DNA from 3 places in the Sphingomonas sp. FW306-05-A genome. Region 2 is predicted to be linked to each of the others. Evidence: riboswitches for the same ligand, from Rfam matches in the RefSeq annotation. Region 2 holds a riboswitch; each other region holds the start of a gene.
What was found. Region 2 has a riboswitch for cobalamin ahead of AC3WJR_RS16520 (TonB-dependent receptor plug domain-containing protein). Riboswitches for the same ligand answer to the same signal wherever they lie in the genome.
Positions count from the first base shown of each region.

Region 1 (4,278 bases), on a different contig from region 2:
GCAGATCGAGCGATACCGCGGCCTCGATGCCCTTGGCCGATCGTTGGCCTACCTGCTCGACCGGGCTTGTCGGGGTCAGTTGCGCCAGCAGGCGTTTCTTGACGATGCGATAGGCTGCGAGGGTGGCGGTGCCGCGACCATCAAGGAACACCGCCTTGCCGCCGACTTCAACCTGATCGCCCACCGCGTTGCTGAACTGCACCTGCCCGGTCGAATAGGTGGTAAGCGTCCCCAGCGGGTCCACGCCGGTAGCATATTGCGCATAAAGCGAAACCGTCGGGATCGGCTGATAGACGCTCCCGACCCGCCAGGTCACATTGTGCAGCCGCTTGTCGAGCGCGAACGTCTCGGTGCTTGCGCCGCCTGGATAGTCGATCGACCAGCGGCGGATCTTGTCGCGCTCGTAGCGCACGCCACCGACGATCGAGACGTGCGTGCCGAGCTTCAGCCGGTCCTCGGCGAAGACCGCATATTCGTTGGTGCGCGTACGATAGCGCGGTGCGATCCCCTGCGTATCGACGATCAGACCGGGATTGAACGCGAAGGGATCGACCTCCGAAGCCTGGGGATCAGACCCGAAATTGTGGGAGTAGGTGAGTTTGATGAGGTTGACGTCAAAGCCCACGACAAAGTCGTTGCGGACGCCATCGGCGACGTCCGTCCTGAGCGTCACGCTGCCCTGATCGCCCCACTGCGTCTGGTCGTGGACGATCCCGGTCATGTCGGTGCGGAGGATGCGGCCGGGTGTGCCGGCGTTGCCACTGCCGTTGGAACAGACGCCTTCTGCGGCGATCCAGCAATAGCTTTCGAGATTGAGCCACGACCGTTTGGAGGTCAGGCGATAGGCCTGGTTGCTGACGCTGACCGCATCGCTTGGCGTCCAGTCGACCTGCAGGCTGGTGCGGTTGTCGCGGTAGCGAATATAGCCGTCGCGCGTGTTGTAGTTTCGCTCCCGGATGCGGTCGTCGAGCCGTCCGTCGATCAGCGGCGTACCGAAATAGCGCATCGGCTTCTGGTCGCCATAATCGTCTCGCGCGGTGACGACGAGCGTGTCGGTCGGTGCCCAGCGCAGCGTCCCCGACACGGCATGGCTGCGCGACTGGCCACGATCGACATAGCCGTCGGAGCGGCGGTAGCTGCCGTCGATACGATAGGACAGGCGCTCGGTGATCGGCCCCCCTGCATCGGCCGCCACATGGAAGCTGTTCTGCGAGCCATAGCCGATCTCGCCTTCCATTTGCGTACGCTGCGTATCGGGTTTGCGCATCAGGACATTCACCGCGCCGCCAAGCGCGCCCTGGCCGTAGAGCACCGAGGCCGGACCACTCAGGATGTCGATCCGTTCGACCATCCACGGATCGGTCGGAAAGGTGATCGTGCCCGCAGCCGGGAACAGCCGTACGCCGTCGATCAGTTGGAGCACGGATCCCTGACCGCTAAAGCCCCGCGCGGCGAGCGCGGTGCCGCCATTGCCGGGATTGCCAGCGTTGCTGATGCCCGGTGCGCGGCTCGTCGCGTCGATCACCGACATGTCGCCGCGCGCGCGGATCGTGGCGCCATCGATGACCGAGATCGTCGCGGGGGTCTCGAGCGGCGTGAGGCGCAGGCGGCTGCCGGTCTGATTTGGCGTGGTTAGCGTGACTTGGGCATGCTGGCCGACAACCAGGATGTCCTCGGCGTCGGAAGCAGGCGCGGACTGGGCCGTGAGCGGTGCTGCGAGAACAGGCGATAGCAAAGCGCCCGCGAACGCGAGGCGAGAAGACAGGAACGGCAATATGGTAACCCCCGGGCGTCGAGCGAACCCGGCAGGGACCTCCCGCGAACGGCCGACATCCGCGCCAGCCGGACGCCATCGCGACCGGCACGCATGCCCGTGCGGTCCCCACCGCACACGTCGTCGCTCGACGGAGTACCGTGCCGCGGCCACCCCCTGGGCCAGGCAAGAGCGACCAGACGCCGGCAGGTCTCCTGGCTCACGGGTCATCACACGATGCACGGCCTTCCCAGGCCTTGCGTGACATCACGACCGGCCCAGTGGCTGCTCCTTCCGAACAAGGAAGAAGCGAAATGCATCGCGCTCGCCGCTTACAGTTGCAGGGACAGCCTCGGCTTCAGGTGGCGAGCCACCCTCACCGCGTTCCCTTTTAAGCCCCTTTCGGGGCACCGACGCGATCATGCCGGCCTCTTCACTTGGAACAGGTCAGCGGAGACTGTGTATCCTGACGAAGATCATCCGGCAATCGGTCGAAGCGACTATTGCAACGGCCCAGACGGAAACTCGGTGGTCCTCAACAAATAGTGAGAGTTGGGAACGGGCGCATGCATCACGATGTCAAGGTCTGGGGCATTGCTGCATTACGGAGTACCTGACCCGACACCGCCTCAGCCTTGGTCGGCAAACCGAACACTGAAATCGAATGCTCTATTGTCAGCGTGTCACGGACTCACTCCAGTTGTGCGCGACTAGTCGCGTGCAGACGACGATGTCCCAAATGCAGGTATTCCTCGATTAGTCTGCTACCGGCCAAGACGTATTTGCTGATGGCATCCCGCCTGATACGTATCATCGTCGCAACTCATTACGAGGTCACCGCGATGAACGGCATGGATATTGACACGGTCATCCATGACACACGCGTGGTGGGGGAGCGTAAGCTGTCGCGTGGCTTCATCGAGCGTATGAACACCATTCGTCTAGGGTGTAAGCGCCACGATCTGCGCTTGGCCTGTTGGCGGGAATTGAAACATCGAGGGCGCGGAGTCGCGTCGCAAGAGGGACGCCCGATTGGGCACCCTATTCTCAACTTATACGTGGTCGGTTTCTAATGTTCTAAATCTCGTCACCATATTGAAAACTGCTTTTCAAAATGGTGACCCCTACGGGAATCGAACCCGTGCTTCAGCCGTGAAAGGGCCGCGTCCTAACCGCTAGACGAAGGGGCCGTCCCCGATTGCTCGGGAAGCGAAGGGCCGGTTAGGCAAAGTCTGCGCGGCGGTCAAGCGCTTTACGCATCAATTTGCCCATGCTGCGTCATCGAGGTGTAATTCTGCGGATGGTCGCGTGCCCCAGTCGTCCAGTTTAGCGCGCCCTGCGAGCCACAGGCGGCGGTGGGGCGGGGCGCCGAGCAGGGCCTGGCCCAGCAGCCCTTCTGCTGCGCGAAACGCGACCGTCTTGAGCGTTCCGCCTCCGTCCCCGGAAACAATCGCCCGGACATGCCCGTTGCCGACGATGTCGGCCTTGATCACGCGGACCGGTCCCGCGACGATTCGCGGTTGCGGCCAGCCCATGCCGTAGGGGCCGCCCGCTTCCATCGCAGCGACCAGTTCCGGGTTCACGCCCGCGGTCGTCAGCACCGCGTCGAGCAAGAGGGCGCGGTCGCCCATGGCGCGCGTGACCGCTGCGTCGAGCCGGTCGCTCAGGAAGTCGTCGAGAAGCGCGATTCGGTCTTCGGCAATCGTCAGCCCTGCCGCCATGGCGTGCCCGCCACCCGCGACGAGCAGCTCCGAGTCCTTTGCCGCCAGCACTGCCGCGCCAAGGTCGACCCCCGGGATCGATCGGCCCGATCCTTTGCCCATCCCGGCATCGTCGATCGCAATCACGAGCGCCGGGCGTCCGTATTTCTCCTTCAACCGTCCCGCGACAATGCCGATGACGCCGGGGTGCCAGCCATGCCCCGCGACGACGAGCACCGCACGGTTGCTCTTGGACTGCGCGATGATATCCGCGGCTTCCTGGACGATCGCCTCGATCGCGCGGCGTTCCTCGTTGAGCCTATCCAGTTCGACCGCGATCGCATCCGCCTCGGCCTGATCGCGGGTGGTGAGCAGCCGCACGCCGAGATCGGACTTGCCGACTCGCCCGCCCGCATTGATGCGCGGTCCGAGTGCGAAGCCGAGATCGCTGCACGTAGGGGCGCGCGTGAGACGCGAAGCGGTAATGAGCGCGTTCAGCCCGATATTGCGACGCTGCGCCATCACCTTCAGGCCCTGCGCGACGAATGCGCGGTTGAGGCCCTTGAGTTGTGCCACGTCCGCGACCGTGCCGAGCGCGACAAGGTCGAGCAGATCGAGCAAGCGTGGTTCGGTACGGGTCTCGAAATAGCCGCGTGCGCGCAATGTGCGCACCAGCGCCGCGGCGAGCAGGAAGGCAACGCCAACGGCGGCGAGGTGACCGTGCGCCGCGCCATCGGTCTCGTCGAGACGGTTCGGATTGACCAACGCATGCGTCAGCGGCAGCGCGGCGGCACATTTGTGGTGGTCGACGACGACGACGTCGAC
Region 1 is NZ_JBYSXN010000001.1:1,682,999-1,687,276, reverse strand. Features, by position in the region: gene AC3WJR_RS07675 (TonB-dependent receptor) at 1-1,735, opposite strand, end outside; cobalamin riboswitch at 1,942-2,181, opposite strand; gene AC3WJR_RS07670 (hypothetical protein) at 2,542-2,826, shown strand; tRNA gene AC3WJR_RS07665 (tRNA-Glu) at 2,869-2,943, opposite strand; gene recJ (single-stranded-DNA-specific exonuclease RecJ) at 3,013-4,278, opposite strand, start outside.
Region 1: it holds a riboswitch for cobalamin, as region 2 does, so the genes downstream of both, AC3WJR_RS07675 (TonB-dependent receptor) here and AC3WJR_RS16520 (TonB-dependent receptor plug domain-containing protein) in region 2, are expected to answer to the same signal.

Region 2 (4,278 bases):
CAGCGCGGGATCGGTGACGCGTCCATCCGGGTTGGCCGGGCTGGCGAGGACGAGCAGGTCGGCGTCCCCCACGCCGCCATGCTCCCGCGCGGGGGAACCGCTCGCAACGCCACGCAGCGCGTCCGCGAAGATCGCCACCGCGTCAGGCCATGCCGCGAGATGCCCCGCATAGCCCGGCCGCACCACGCACGGCCGCCGCGCAGCGATCACCGGCGCGAGCAGCCGCATCGCGAGGTCGCTCCCCGGCACCGCGACGACCCGCGCCGGATCGGCTACCCCGAACGCCTCCGCCGCGGCTGCCTCTAGCGCCGCGATCGCGCCCGGTTCGGGGAGCTGCTCCCACCCGAGCTGCACGTCCGCGACCGGCCACGCCCAGGGCGCGATCCCGGTCGACAGGTCGATCCATTCGTCTCCGCCGAACATTGCACGCGCGGCGTCCACGCGCCCGCCGTGCGCGTGGAACAGGGCAAGATCGCGCGCGCGCAACGCTCAATACGTCAGGCGGACGCCGCCGAAGGCAGCGCGGCCGGGCTGACCATATTGGTAGATCGTCTGGTATTTCGTATCGAACACGTTCTCGACCCGCCCGAACACCTCGACCTTCTTCGTAACCGGGAAGGACGCGCGCACGTCACCCAGCACATAACCATCGAGCCGCCGCGCGTTCGATGCGTTGTCGAAACTGTCCCCGACCGACGTCAGCGTCGCGCCGGTCGTCAGCCCGAAGCTCCAGCGGTAATCGGCGTTGACCGTGATGCTCTGGTTCGGCCGCCGCGCCAGCTTGCGCCCAAAGGTGGCGGTGCCGGCGGAACGGTCGACCGCATCGAGATAGGTGTAGCTCGCGCTCACCGTCAGCGGCTCGACCGGACGCAACAGCAGCGTCAGTTCCACCCCCTGCGCCCGAGTTCGTGCGATATTGTCATAGGTGCCGAACGGGCGATCGGCACAAATCCCGGTCAGGGCCGCGTCGCATGACACGAAGGTGATGAGATCGGACGAGTTGCGACGGAAGTAGGTCGCGCTCGCTTCGACCGCGCCGTTCAGCGCCTTTTGCGTTACCCCGGCATCCCAGCCGTCCGAGCGTTCCGGGCGCAGCGCCGTGTTCCCGTATTCGCTCTGCAACTGGTACAGCGTCGGCGCCTTGAAGCCTTCCGAATAGCTCGCGCGCAGGGTGGTCGCGCCGCCATTGGGCGAATAGACGCCGCTGCCCGAAAAGGTCGTCGCGCCGCCGAACACATTGTGGTCGTCATGCCGCACGCCGCCCGTCGCGGTCAGCCCGGTGATCGGGGTGACGGCCAACTGGCCGTAAACGCTGAACAGCCGCGCCCGGCCGCGCGTGACCGGCCCGCCGTAGCTCGACGAGGAAAAGCGCGACACTTCCCGCTCCGCGCCGAAGGTCGCGAACACCGCCGAGGTGACGTTCGCGGTCCCCTGATATTCCAGCCGGTCGTTGCGGCCGATCCCGCGGAACGTCTCGGTCGGGTCGCCATCGGGGTCGATGTTGCGCCGGTCGGTGTCGGTATGCGCATAACCGAAGCGGTTGCGCAGACGCCCGTCGAACAAGGCGGCGTTGAGCCCGGCATAGCCCAGCCATTGCTCCACATCGCCATATTCGCGCGTGTCGCCGAAGGTGAAGTTGGGCGGCGGGAAACCGTCGATGTCGGTCCGGCTGTTGGTATAGAAACCGCGCAGGTCGACCGAGACGTCGCGGGCCAGCGCGATCCCCAGGCTGCCGTTTGCGGCATAGTTGCGGTACCCGTCCCGCTCGGTGCCCGGGGCATAGGCCGAGATCCCGTCGGTGCTGTAATAGCCGCCGCCGAGGCTTGCCGAGACCGGCCCGACCTTGCCCGAGACGTTGGCGAACCCCTGCGCGGTGCCATAGCCGCCGCCCTCGGCGCGCGCGTTGATCGCGATCTGCTCGGTCGGCTGGCGGGTGATGAGATTGACGACGCCGCCGATCGCCTGGCTGCCCCACAGCACCGATTGCGCGCCGCGCAGCACTTCGATCCGCTGGATGTTGCCGATCAGCAGATTGCCGAAGTTGAACCCGCCACCGGGGGCGGAGGGATCGTTGAGCTTGATCCCATCGATCAGCGCGACGGTCTGGTCGCTGTCCGCGCCGCGGATGCTGACCGAGGTGGTCGTGCCGATCCCGCCGTTGCGCACAACGGTGACGCCGGGCGTCTGGCGCAGCAGGTCGGACACAACGACCGCCTGGCGCTCGGTGATCGTCGCGGTGTCGAGCACCGTGACCGACTGGCCGACGGTCTCCGCCGGGCGCGCCGCGCGGTTGGCGGTGACGACGATATCCTGCGATGCGTTAGCGGCTTGCTCCAGCGTGGCGGTGGATTGCGCGCTCTCGGCAAACACGGGCGCGGCGGCGGCGATGCTCGGCAACAGGATCAGATAGGCACAGGTCTTCACGGATTTTCCCCTTCGCAACAGCTACGGGGGCACGCACGGCGCTGAATCGGAATTCCGCTTTCCGCCCCGCGCACGACCCCAACCACGTCGTCTCACGAGGAAAACCTCGATCGCGCGGCACACCCCGGCCGGACGAAGGACAACCGCGACAGGCAGGTCTCCTGGCTCCCGGGTCGTCGTCTGGCTCGGCCTTCCCGAATCCGGAGATCCAGTGGCGCACGAATGGAGCAAGACTCGCCGGTCACAGTTGCGGGGACAGCCCCGGATGACGCGCGTGCCCGCGCGCTTCCGGGTTCCCTTTTCATCCCATCTCTGGGAACCTGTCGCATCGGCGCGTCTAGAGCGCGCTTTGGGCAAGGGCAAGATGTGACACGGACGACACTATTCCTGGGCGGTGCCCGCTCTGGCAAGAGCCGCTTGGCGCAGCAAACGGCGGAGGCCTGCGCGGGACCGCTCGCCTATCTCGCCACCGCCGAGGGCCGCGACGGCGAGATGGCGGACCGGATCGCGCGGCACCGCGCCGACCGGGGCGAACGTTGGCGCACGGTGGAGTGCCCGCTCGCGCTGCCCGCGGCGATCGCTTCGGTCGAGACGGGCGCGGTGCTGGTCGATTGCCTGACGCTGTGGCTGTCCAACCTGATGCTCGGCGAGCATGACATTGCGGGGGCGACGGACGATCTGCTGGGTGCCATCGCGGGGAGTCCGCTGCCGATCGTGATCGTGACGAACGAGGTGGGGATGGGGATCGTCCCCGATCATCCGCTCGGCCGCAGCTTCCGCGATGCGGCGGGGCGGCTCAACCAGGCGGTGGCGGGGCAAGTCGATGCGACCTATTTCGTCGCGGCGGGGCTGGTGCTTCCGTTGCAGCGGTTTCCCGGCTGAGAGGGCGACGGTCTTGGGAGTCCGGCCCCTCCCACTACCGTTCGCCCTAAGCGCAGTCGAAGGGCCGCCCACCACGCAAACCGAGGCTTGCGGGGGAGAGGGGCTTCGACTTCGCTCAGCCCGAACGGATTGGGGGTGGCGAGCAGGAACAAGCGCCCCGATGGGTTCGGGCGACCGAACAGGCTGGCGATCACCCTCGAAACACCTTGGCCTAGCCGTGAACCTGAACGCTGAACCGCACCGTCCGCGGCGAACCAGGAAACACCCACACCGGGCTGTACGAACTTTGTGCATAACGCGCATCGAACAGATTGTCCGCTTCGACCCGAAGCGAGACATGCCGCGACACGCCGTATTCGGCGGACGCCTTGGCCTTCACGTAACCCGGCAGCACCAGCCCGCTCGCATCGATCGCGCCCGCACGGTCGCCGACATAGGCCACCCCCGCGCTCCCCGACAGGCCGAGCCCGGGCGTGGGACCGAACCGCCCGAGCACGAACACGCCGCCGCTATGCTCGGGCACGTTGAGCACGCGGTCGGTCGCGAAGGTGGCGTCGTCGGTGCGCGCGCGAGTCCAGGCGTAATTGGCGACGACCTGCCAGCGCGGCCCCAGCTTGAGCGATCCGTCGAGTTCGATGCCCTTGCTCGACAATTGCCCGACCGGCGCGAGATAGCCGGGGTCGGTCGGGTCGTTGGTGAGGATGCCGCGTTTGGTGATGTCGAACCACGTTGCCGCGACGTCGATCCCGCGCCAAGCCCCGGAGACCCCGACTTCATAGCCCTTGCCCGTCTCCGGCCCGAAGCCGGTGCCGAACCGGTCGGTGCCCGAGTTGAGCAGGAAGCTCTCCCCCCAATTGGCGTGGAGCGCGACATGCTCAGCGACCTGATAGCGCGCGCCGACCCGGCCGTTCACGGGGGCATCGACGCGCCGCACGGTGAGCCCGGTGCGCAGATTGGCGAGCCGCTGGCGGT
Region 2 is NZ_JBYSXN010000003.1:41,171-45,448, forward strand. Features, by position in the region: gene AC3WJR_RS16515 (aminotransferase class I/II-fold pyridoxal phosphate-dependent enzyme) at 1-486, opposite strand, end outside; gene AC3WJR_RS16520 (TonB-dependent receptor plug domain-containing protein) at 490-2,424, opposite strand; cobalamin riboswitch at 2,559-2,763, opposite strand; gene cobU (bifunctional adenosylcobinamide kinase/adenosylcobinamide-phosphate guanylyltransferase) at 2,791-3,306, shown strand; gene AC3WJR_RS16530 (TonB-dependent siderophore receptor) at 3,518-4,278, opposite strand, start outside.

Region 3 (4,278 bases), on a different contig from region 2:
TGACCCCGCTGTCCCGCTCGATCGATCCCGCGACGGATGCGGCTGTGATTTCGAACCTGCCACAGATTCACTTCGTCGGGTCGGAGGACAAGGTCGTCGACTCGTCGGTCGCGCGGAGCTTCGTCGCCCGGATGGGGCCCACCACGCATGCGTCCATCGTCATCGTTGCCGGCCAGGATCACGGCAGCGGCTGGGCGAGTCGCTGGCCGGCGCTCGCCGCGCGAAGCGAGCTTTCGCAGATCGCAGGATGGCGCTGACATGAGAGGGCTAATCGGATGACCGACGCACTTGCGCCCTCAATTCTCGTCGTCGGCGATGCGATGGTCGATCGCTACATAATCGGCGAAACCACCCGAATCTCGCCCGAAGCCCCCGTGCCCGTCATCAGGGCGGCGCGCGAAGATATCCGTCCCGGTGGTGCGGCGAACGTGGCGGCGAACGTGGTAGCGCTGGGACAACGCTGCACCCTGCTGACAATCTGCGGGGACGATGCTGCCGGGCAGGACCTTGGTCGGATGATGGAACACTACAAGGTGGTGCTCGACTGCGTCTTCGACCCGGGACGACACACCACGCAGAAGACCCGCGTGATATCGGGCGTGCAGCAGATCGCGCGGATCGACCATGACGGCAGCGTCGGCGAAGCCGCGCGAAACGAACTTGCGCGGCGCTTCGAGGCACGGTTGGACGGCGTCCGCGCGGTTATCTTCTCCGACTATGATAAAGGCGCACTCACCGATCTGCCGACGTTGTTGGCAATCGCGCGGGAGCACGGCGTACCGACGTTCGTCGACCCGAAGTGCGCCGACCGCGCGCGGTACACGGGCGCATTCCTGCTCAAACCCAACGCGCGCGAATTTCACGCGCTATTCGGCGACTGCGCCGACGACCGCATCGCTGATCGCGCCGCAACCGTGCTCGACGCGATGGCGCTGGAATATCTCGTCGTGACGCGCGGGGCGAAGGGCATTTTGATGGTGTCGCGCGATGGCGACGTCGTCGACCATCCGACCGAGGCTTTGCAGGTCTTCGACGTGACGGGCGCAGGCGACACCATCATGGCGGCGCTCGTCGTCGGAATCGTCGAGGGTCTGCCGATCGCCGCAGCGATTGATCAGGCGAACGTCGCCGCGGGCATCGCGGTTTCCCGCCCGGGAACCTGCGTCGTCTCGCGCGGTGACCTGGAAGAACGGTTGTACCGCCGCGACCATGCCATGACCAAGCTGGTGCCGTTGCCGCTGCTCGCCGCAAAGCTCGCGCATGCGCGCGAGACGGGCGCGCGGATCGTGTTCGCCAACGGGTGTTTCGACGTGCTTCACGCCGGACATGTCCGACTGCTCGACCTGGCGCGACGACAGGGCGACGTGCTGGTCGTCGGGCTTAACGACGACGCATCGGTCACGCGCCTGAAAGGCCCGACGCGACCGGTCAACGCTTTGGCTGATCGCGCCGAGGTCCTGAGCGGACTAGCTTCGGTCGATCACGTCGTCGCGTTCGAGCAGGACACGCCGCTCGAGCTGATCCGCGTCATCAGGCCGGACGTTCTCGTCAAAGGCGGCGACTATGCGCTGCATGATATCGTCGGCGCGGATCTGGTACGGTCCGGCGGGGGCACGGTGTTCATCGCACCGATGCTGGCCGGGCGGTCGACCACCGCGATCCTGCGCGAGGGGACACGCCTTACCGATCCAACGACAAGCGAATTGGCAAGTCCGGCGGTCTGCGCTACAGTCATAGTCGAGAACCGTTAAACGGTTCTCGTTGATCGCGCCGGTGCCCCGCGAGGGGCTTGAATGGGAATGCGGTGCGGGGGCTTCCCCCAAATCCGCGGCTGTCCCTGCAACTGTAAGCGGTGAGCGAAAGCGTCATGCCCCCTCCACTCGGAGCGGGCGGCCACTGGACTGCACCGGTCTTCGGACCGGACGTCTGGGAAGGCGATGCTCGAGCGATGACCCGCGAGCCAGGAGACCTGCCGGCGATAAGGTCGCTCTTGCCTTGGCCCAGGGGATGGCCGCGGCACGGTTCTCCGTCTGAGCGACGAGCCTATGCGGCTGGGGCTGCATCGGTGCGTGGCTCGGGCGGCATTCGGCGCTCGTCCGCCGTCGCGCGCCGTCCGTAATCGGCCCCTTCCGTTCGTTGCTGTCGCGCCGCGGGGAAGAGCATGTCCGATCTATCCAAAGTTCCCGTCACCATCGTCACCGGCTTCCTGGGAGCAGGCAAGACGACGTTGATCAGCCATCTGATCCGTTCCGCTGGTGGCAGACGCCTCGCGGTCGTGGTCAACGAATTCGGCACCCTCGGGGTCGATGGCGACATCCTGAAGGGCTGCGCGATCCCCGATTGCCCGGCGGAGAACATCGTCGAGCTTGCCAATGGCTGTATCTGCTGCACGGTCGCGGACGATTTCATCCCGACGATCGAAACGTTGCTCGCGCTCGATCCCCGGCCCGACCATATCCTGATCGAGACATCGGGGCTGGCATTGCCAAAGCCTTTGCTCAAGGCATTCGACTGGCCTGCGATCCGGTCGCGGATTACCGTCGATGGGGTCATCACGCTCGCCGACGCGGAGGCCGTCGCGGCGGGGCGGTTCGCGCCCGACCTGGATGCGATCGATGCGCAGCGCGCGGCTGACCCCAGTATCGACCACGAGACGCCCTTGTCCGAAGTGTTCGAGGATCAGCTCGCGTGCGCGGACCTGGTGCTGCTGACTAAATGCGACCTCGCCGGGGTAGACGCGGTTGTGGTTGCGCGCAAGTTGATCGCTGCCGAGATGCGACGCACGCTCCCCGTGATTGAGCTCGTCGACGGCGTGATCGATCCGCGGATCGTGCTCGGGCTGGGTGCCGCGGCGGAGGACGATATCGCCGCGCGCCCGTCGCATCATGACGGCGAGGATGAGCATGAGCATGACGACTTCGACAGCATCGTCGTGGCATGGCCCGAGATTGCCGACCCCGCCGAACTGGCATCGCGGATCGAGGCGCTTGCTGCGCAGGGCGACGTGCTGCGGGTCAAGGGGTATGCGGCAGTGGCAGGGAAACCGATGCGGTTGCTCGTGCAGGCGGTCGGGGCGCGGGTGCGGACGCATTATGATCGGCTGTGGCGCAGCGACGAAGCGCGCACGTCGCAACTCGTGGTGATTGCAGAGCGCGATCGGCTGGATCCTGTGGCAATCAGGGCGGCGCTGATCGGCTGAGCGACGATGCACGTCGCCTTTCGCGAAACGCATGGCATCGACGACGCGGCGACCCCGCGCGATCTGGGGCAGGATGCCGCGGATCTAGTAGTGCTGTCCTTCTCGGACAGCGATCTCGGCGCGTTCGCGGCTGGATGGCGGGCGGCGGGGCCTGCGCTGCCGACGCTGCGGCTCGCCAATCTCGCCGAGCTGACGCATCCGCTTTCGGTCGATACCTATGTCGAACGGACGCTCGGTGCGGCCAGGGGGATCCTAATCCGGTTGATCGGGGGTACCGCTTATTGGTCTTACGGCGTCCAGCAGGTCGCCGCGCTCGCCCGGCAGCGCGGGATCGCACTGGCGGTGCTGCCCGCGGACGGGCGCGTGGATGCGCGGCTGGATGCGGCCTCGACGCTGCCCGTCGCGACGCTGCGAAGACTGGCGGGGCTGTGCGATCTTGGCGGCGCACACGCTGCACGGGCCGCGATCGAGGGACTCGCGGCAGCGGCGGGGCTGGCTGACGACCTTGCCGCGACCCCGCCAGTGATCGCAGCGGTTGGTGGGTGGCAACCCGACACGGGGGCCTCCTGCCCCGCCGCGTTCGCGATCACGGCGCGCAAGCCGCGGGTGCTGCTGGTCTTCTATCGATCGTACCTGCTGGCCGCCGATGTCGCGCCGATTGCGGCGCTGCACGCGGCGTTCGCCGCCAAGGGATATGACGCGATCGGGCTGTTCGTCCCCTCGCTCAAGGAGGCAGGCGCGCGCGGCTGGATCGCTCGGTGGGTGGCGGCGCTGGGGCCGGTTGCGATGGTCAACGCGACCGCTTTCTCGGCGAGCGATGCGGCGGGCGTGACGCCGCTCGACGGGGCCGGGGTGCCGGTGTTTCAGGTGGCGCTGGCGACGTCGGATCGCGCGGCTTGGCTGGACGCGCCGCGCGGGTTGTCTCCGGCGGATCTGGCGATGCATGTCGTTCTGCCTGAGGTGGATGGGCGCGTCTTTGCAGGCGTTGCGAGCTTCAAGGAGGCCGCGCCGCGCGACGCCGATCTGCAATATGCGCGGCGCGAGCACCGGCCTGATCCGGCGCGGATCATAGCGATCGT
Region 3 is NZ_JBYSXN010000001.1:1,318,793-1,323,070, reverse strand. Features, by position in the region: gene AC3WJR_RS06095 (hypothetical protein) at 1-257, shown strand, start outside; gene rfaE2 (D-glycero-beta-D-manno-heptose 1-phosphate adenylyltransferase) at 276-1,751, shown strand; cobalamin riboswitch at 1,755-1,991, shown strand; gene cobW (cobalamin biosynthesis protein CobW) at 2,162-3,199, shown strand; gene cobN (cobaltochelatase subunit CobN) at 3,206-4,278, shown strand, end outside.
Region 3: it holds a riboswitch for cobalamin, as region 2 does, so the genes downstream of both, cobW (cobalamin biosynthesis protein CobW) here and AC3WJR_RS16520 (TonB-dependent receptor plug domain-containing protein) in region 2, are expected to answer to the same signal.